One region of the Arthrobacter sp. HLT1-20 genome, then DNA from elsewhere that is predicted to be linked to it. Evidence: riboswitches for the same ligand, from Rfam matches in the RefSeq annotation. Region 1 holds a riboswitch; the other holds the start of a gene.
What was found. Region 1 has a riboswitch for S-adenosylmethionine ahead of ACX80Q_RS15065 (aminotransferase class V-fold PLP-dependent enzyme). Riboswitches for the same ligand answer to the same signal wherever they lie in the genome.
Positions count from the first base shown of each region.

Region 2: it holds a riboswitch for S-adenosylmethionine, as region 1 does, so the genes downstream of both, ACX80Q_RS11820 (bifunctional o-acetylhomoserine/o-acetylserine sulfhydrylase) here and ACX80Q_RS15065 (aminotransferase class V-fold PLP-dependent enzyme) in region 1, are expected to answer to the same signal.

Region 1 is NZ_JBTNDR010000033.1:12,581-16,026, forward strand. It holds gene rsgA (ribosome small subunit-dependent GTPase A) at 1-384, shown strand, start outside; gene hisN (histidinol-phosphatase) at 553-1,368, shown strand; SAM riboswitch class IV at 1,550-1,663, shown strand; gene ACX80Q_RS15065 (aminotransferase class V-fold PLP-dependent enzyme) at 1,707-3,116, shown strand; gene ACX80Q_RS15070 (class I SAM-dependent methyltransferase) at 3,182-3,446, shown strand, end outside.
Region 2 is NZ_JBTNDR010000020.1:18,982-22,427, reverse strand. It holds gene metX (homoserine O-acetyltransferase MetX) at 1-1,057, opposite strand, end outside; gene ACX80Q_RS11820 (bifunctional o-acetylhomoserine/o-acetylserine sulfhydrylase) at 1,126-2,442, opposite strand; SAM riboswitch class IV at 2,520-2,636, opposite strand; gene ACX80Q_RS11815 (Tex family protein) at 2,819-3,446, opposite strand, start outside.

The DNA of each region.
Region 1 (3,446 bases):
TCGCGGCGGGCCACGGGCGGCGTCAACGCTGTCACGGGCCGTGGGCGCCACACGTCCTCGTCGGCGCTTGCTCTGCGCATCGAGGACGGCAAACCCGGCTCCTGGATCATCGACACCCCCGGCATCCGTTCCTTCGGGCTGGCCCATGTGAACCCGGACCGGATCCTGCAGGCCTTCCCGGACCTGCAGCCCGGCACCGACGACTGCGAACGTGGTTGCAAGCATGACACTGCCGCAGTGAACTGCGGACTGGACCCCTATGTGGCCGCCGGGCTCGCGGGCGACGCCGGAGCCGCCCGCCTTGCCTCGCTGCGCCGCCTACTAGGCACCAGCGACAGGACAGAGGGCCGCGCTGCCGAGAAGGAACTGGGCATCATCGAGTAATCCCCACCTGGTTCGACGCCTGCGCACCCTACCCGGCCTATGTGGCGCCACTCTTGAAGTGGCGCCACATTCGTCAACAACCACGCGTAGGCGTACAACCGAGCATCATCAGCGGGCCCGAGGGCGTCGGAACCGGTGTTTGGCCCAAACCGCGATAGCGTGATGTACATGACGATTGAACCCCAGACGTACAACGACGACCTCCGCCTGGCCCATGTTCTGGCGGACAGCGTGGATTCGCTGACCATGGCCCGTTTCAAGGCCCTTGACCTGGAAATTGAGACGAAGCCGGACCTGACGCCCGTAACGGATGCCGACAAGGCCGCCGAGGAGTCGATCCGCAGCCAGCTGGCCCGGGTCCGTCCGCGCGATGCCGTGCTGGGCGAGGAGTTTGGCAGCACGGGCCATGGAACGCGGCGCTGGATCATCGACCCCATTGATGGCACCAAGAACTTTGTGCGCGGCGTGCCTGTCTGGGCCACGCTGATTGCCCTCGTGGATGAAGGCCGTCCCGTGGTGGGCTTGGTCAGCGCCCCCGCCCTGGGCAAACGGTGGTGGGCTGCCGAGGGAACCGGCGCGTACATGGGCAAGTCCCTGGCCGCGGCCACCCGCATTCGCGTCTCCAATGTTGCCGAGCTCAAGGACGCCTCACTGTCCTACTCATCGCTGAGCGGTTGGGCCGAGCGGGGCAACCGCGATGAGTTCATTGCCCTGACCGACGACGTCTGGCGCACCCGTGCGTACGGCGATTTCTGGTCATACTGCATGGTGGCCGAGGGCAGCGTGGACATTGCCTGCGAGCCCGAACTCAACCTGTACGACATGGCCGCCCTGGTGCCGATCGTGACGGAGGCTGGCGGCCGCTTTACCTCCCTGGAGGGCGCTGACGGCCCCTTTGGCGGCAACGCCCTAGCCACAAATTCCATCCTGCACACAGAGGTTTTGCAGCGCCTGAATCCCAATTGGGATGACCTGCTGGGCTGATCCAAGGCATTTGGCTCAAGCGTATTAAGTACGACGGCGGCTTCCGCCGTCGTTCTTTTTGCCCGCCTCCCGCTGGCCTGCAGGCAGCCTCCGGGCAGCCTCCGGGCAGCCCGGCGGTAACGCTGCGTTCATGACGTAACAAATGCGGGAAGCAATTTCTTGGGCTAATCTTTTTGGCATAGGTCACGAGTGCCAGCGCTAAACCCCGGTTTGCTGGCCGGCAACCCTCCTTTCGCGGCGGGGTGCCCCGGGTGACGACCTGGCCAGGCCGGAGCGGTCATGGCAAGCGCGGACTCCTTGGCTCCTCCAAGGGTCCAAAGGTGTCAAAGGAATTACCCATGAGCTACGCCCTTTTGGAAAAAACTTCCCTCGCAGAGTCCCCTCTTCTGCCCGTGGTGGGCCAGGAATTGGCCGCCCCCCTGATCCAGGGCGGGCATGTGCGCTACGCCAACCTCGACTACGCCGCCTCAGCCCCTGCCATTGAGGAAGTTGCCGCCCACCTGAACGAGGTCCTGCCGTACTACGCCAGCGTGCACCGCGGCGCAGGGTTTGCCTCCCAGGTCAGCACCTCCGTGTACGAAAATGCCCGCAGAATTGTGGCCAGCTTTGTGGGCGCCCGTCCCGATGACACAGTCATTTTCACGCGCCACACAACGGATTCCCTGAACCTTTTGGCCGGCTGTGTGCAAAGCATCCTGACCCAGAGGGGCTTCACCGAGGGCCGCTCCAACGCCCACGGCGAGGTCCTATACCTGGACATCGAACACCACGCCAACCTGTTGCCGTGGCAGGCACTGCCCCACCGTTCGGTGGTGGCCGCGGATTCCATCGCAGCAACCCTGGCCCGCGTGGAGACCCAGTTGCGGGCCGGAAACGTGCTCTTGCTGGCCGTCACGGGCGCCTCCAATGTCACCGGCGAGGTGCTGCCGGTCAACGAGCTGGCAGCCCTGGCCCACCACTATGGGGCCCGTATTGTGGTTGATGCGGCGCAGCTGGCCCCGCACCGCCGGATTGATCTGGCGGCCAGCGGCATCGACTACCTGGCCTTCTCCGGCCACAAGCTGTACGCCCCCTTCGGCTCGGGTGTCCTGGTTGGCCGTGCGGACTGGCTCGACGCCGGCAAGCCGCATTTGGCCGGCGGCGGGGCCGTGCGTGAAGTCCGGCTCGAATCAACCAGCTGGAGTGACGGCCCGGCACGCCACGAGGCCGGCTCCCCCAACGTGCTGGGCGCCGCCACCCTGGCCAAAGCGGCCGCAGCCCTGGCGGCGCTCGACGCACACGACTGGCACAGCCACGAGCAGCAGCTGCGCGGGCATCTGGTGGCCGGTTTCGCCGCGATTGAGGGCGTCAACGTCCATTCGCTGTTCACCGATTCCGCGGACTACCCGGAGTGCGGCAGCATCGGCGTGGTGAACTTTTCCGTCACCGGGTACGACGCCGGTTTGGTCGCCGCGTACTTGTCGGCCGAGCACGGCGTGGGCGTGCGCGACGGCAAGTTTTGCGCGCACCCGCTGTTGAACCGTTTGGGTTTGCCCTCGGGTTCATTGCGCGCCAGCTTTGGCGTGGGGTCCCGGCTTGAGGACGCGCAGCGCCTGATCAACGGCGTGGCCGCCCTGCTGCGCGACGGCCTCGGCTGGGACTACGTGGTTGACGCCGGCCGTTGGGTCCCCGCCAACGATAACCGCGAGTACCCGCACTGGGCTCCAAACACCCCGGGCACCGCCGGCGCAGCCCCCTGCAACACCTGAGCCACGCACCCGCTCCCCCGGGGTAAAGTTGAACGGGCAAAACGGCACAACTTTATGGGAGCACCATGGCAGGGGTAGGCGGACCGGTCTTCGACGAGGAGCGGCGCAAACATATGGCTGCGGCATTTCTGGAGGGCGGAAGCCATTACCACCAGGTCCGCCCCAGCTACCCCGGCGATTCCCTTGACTGGTTGATCGCCGGCTCCCCCCGCCCCATCCGGGACGCCCTCGATGTGGGCGCCGGAACGGGGAAGTATACTCAGTTGCTGGCCCGGCACGGGTGGACGCTGACGGCGGTGGACCCTTCGGCTGACATGCTGGCCCAATTGG
Region 2 (3,446 bases), on a different contig from region 1:
CGGAGTCGATGTGGTGGACAGCCACATCCCCGGGAAGCGCCGCTGCTAGGGCAAGCGACTGGGCCGGGAAGTACAGGCGGTCGCTCTTGACGGCCGCCACCAGGAACTCCACGCCCGCCGTTGCCGCCAGGGCCTGGCCCAGGGTGCCGCGGCCGCGGCTGACGTCGTGGCTCATCAACGCCTCGGTGATGGCAATGTAGCTGTTGGCATCAAAGCGTCCCACCAATTTGCGTGCCTGGTGGTCAAGGTAGCTCTCCACCTGGTACCTGTTGCCTGGTGCACCCAATGCCGCCAGGCGGCCGTGGCTGATGGTGTCCTCGCCACCTTGGGCCTGGCGACCAAAGCGTGACTCCATCTCAGTTTCCGAGCGGTAGTTGATGTGGGCAATCCGCCGGGCCAGTCCCAAGCCCGAGGTGGGGGCTGCGCCGTCGTAATAATCCCCGCCGGCAAAGTTGGGGTCTTGGCGGATGGCGAGGGTCTGCGTCTGGGCAAAGGCGATTTGCTCAGCCGTGCTGGCAGCGCAAGCCGCCACCACGGCGCAGCGCTGCACCCGCTCCGGGTAACTCGCCGCCCACTCCAGGGCACGTGCACCGCCCATGGAACCGCCAATGACGGCGTGCCACAGCTTCACGCCCAGCTTGTCGGCCAGGCGCGCCTCGGCGTGGACCGAGTCCCGGATGGTGACGAAGGGGAAGCGGGAACCGTACGGCTTGCCGTCGCCGGCGATGCTGGAGGGGCCGGTGGTGCCGTAGCAGCCGCCGAGCATGTTGGCGCACACCACAAAGTACTTGTTGGTGTCGATGACTTCCCCGGGGCCCACCAGGCCTTCCCACCAGCCGTCTTCCTCGGATTCGCCGCGACTCACGTGGGTGCTGCCGGTCAGGGCGTGCTGGATGAGGACGGCATTGTCGCCCGCCTCATTCAGCGTGCCCCAGCATTCAAAGGCCATGGTGACCGAAGGCAGTGATCCCCCGGCTTCCAAGGGCAGTGCGCCGATCTCAAGAGAGCGCAGCACACCGCCGCCCTGGCCCACGGCTGCGGAGAATTCCTCTCCCACGGGTGTGGCCTCCACGGAGGCAAAGCCCGGCGCCAAAACGCTGTTTTCCTCCGTGCGTTCCACGGCGATCACGCTAATTTTGCTGCGCGGAATCCGGCTTCGAGGTCGGCAAGGATGTCTGCGATGTTCTCAATGCCTACGGAGAGGCGGACCAGTCCGGGGCGCACGCCGGCAGCCAGCTGCTGCTCCGGTGAAAGCTGCGCATGCGTGGTCGACGCCGGGTGGATGACCAGGGAGCGCACGTCGCCAATGTTGGCCACGTGTGAGTGCAGTTCCAAACCATCAACAAAGCGCTTGCCAGCTTCGGCACCGCCCTTGATGTCAAAGGCGATGACGGCGCCGGTGCCCTTGGGACCGTACTTGCGGCCACGCTCAAACCAGGGGCTGGAGGGGATTCCCGCGTAGGCCACGGCGTCCACGTTCTCGTTCTGCTCAAGCCATTCTGCAACGGCAACCGCGTTGCTGACATGGCGCTCCACACGCAGGCTGAGCGTCTCGATGCCCTGGGCAATGAGGAAGGCGTTGAACGGTGCCACGGCCGAGCCGAGGTCGCGCAGCAGCTGCACGCGAGCCTTGAGGATGTAGGCCAAGTTGGCACCGAGCGCGCTGCCAACACCCAAGTCGCGGGCGTACACCAGGCCGTTGTAGGTGACATCCGGGGTGTTGAAGCCGGGGAATTTCTCCGGGTTGGTGGCGAAGTCGAACTTGCCGCCGTCGACAATCACGCCCGCGATGGCGCTGCCGTGGCCGCCCAGGTACTTGGTGGCGGAGTGGATGACAATGTCGGCACCCCATTCCAGCGGGCGGATCAGGTACGGAGTCGCCAAGGTGTTGTCCACCAGCAACGGCACGCCGGCCTCGTGGGCAATGGCGCTGATGTTCTCAATGTCCAGGACGTCCTGGCGCGGGTTGGAGACAACCTCGCCAAAGAATGCCTTGGTGTTGGGGCGGACGGCAGCGCGCCATTCGTCCAGGTTGTCGGGGTCGGAGACGAACGTGACCTCAATGCCGAGCTTCTTCAGGCTGTGCGCGAACAAGTTGTACGTGCCGCCGTAGATGCTGGGGCTGGAAACAATGTGATCGCCGGCCTCCGCCAGGTTCAAGATGGCGAACGTGGTTGCTGCCTGGCCGGAGGCGAGCAGCAGTGCCGCCACGCCGCCTTCCAAGCTGGCAATGCGCTGTTCGACGGCGTCCTGGGTGGGGTTGCCGATGCGGGTGTAGATCGGCTCCAGTTCAGCCAGGGCAAACCGTGCGGCTGCGCTTTCGGCGGAGGGGAAAACAAACGATGTTGTCTGGTAGATGGGCAGGGCGCGTGCACCTGTGGTGACGTCCGGCTCCTGGCCTACGTGGATCTGACGGGTTTCAAATGACCAACCGTTGCTCATGGTTGAGTTCCTTCACACTAGAGGCCTGCGCCAAAAAACCCTCCGACGCAGCATGCGTGAAGGGCCTTAGACTCGATGGCCCGCGCTTGCACTGGAACCGGGCGGCTCAGTGCCAGGTCTTCACCCGGGGCACCCCACCGCGGAAGGAGGGTTGCCGGTCAGCGAGCCGGGGCTTGTCGCTGACACTCATGACCTACATCCAGTGTGGAAGATCCGTTCATGCGCCGCAAGATTGTGACGAGTTTATGACCTTGGCCGAACATGTGCTTGAAATTTGCGCCAAAAAGTGGCACCAGCTGAACTTATGAGAAATCCGGCCGCGGTGACTACGCAGATAACGCCCTCTCAACGTGCTGAGAGGGCGTTATGTGCGTAGTCACGGGGCAAGAAGGCCCGCGCGGCGCAAAGCCTCGGCCATGGCCGTGTTTGCCGACGGCGGAGGAGTTGCGGGGCGTCCGGCACGGTCGCCGCCTCGTCCCTGGGCGCCTTGCCCCTGGGGGCCAGGTTGGGCTCCCCCAGTCCGGGACTGCTCGCCGCCGCTGGGTGCGGGCCGCCCGGAGGCACGGACACCGGAAGGGCGGGAGCCGGCGTCGCGCTTGCCCCCTGCGTTGGCATCAGAAGCGGCGTCATCCAGTCGCAGGGTGAGCGAGATGCGCTTGCGCTCCGGCTCCACCTCCAGGACCTTCACACGCACCACCTGGCCCGATTTAACCACCGCGTGCGGGTCCGAGACAAAGGAGTTGCTCATGGCCGAGACGTGCACCAGCCCGTCCTGGTGCACGCCAATGTCCACGAACGCGCCAAACGCGGCCACGTTGGAGACCGTCCCCTCCAGGATCATGCCGGGGCGAAGGTCGGTGATCTTCTCAATGCCGTCGGTGAAGGTGGCCGTTTCGAAGCGGGGGCGGGGGTCGCGGCCGGGCTTTTGCAGCTCGGCCACAATGTCGGCAACCGTGGGCAGGCCGAAGGTGCCATCCACAAAGTCGGCCGGGTTGACGGCGGCC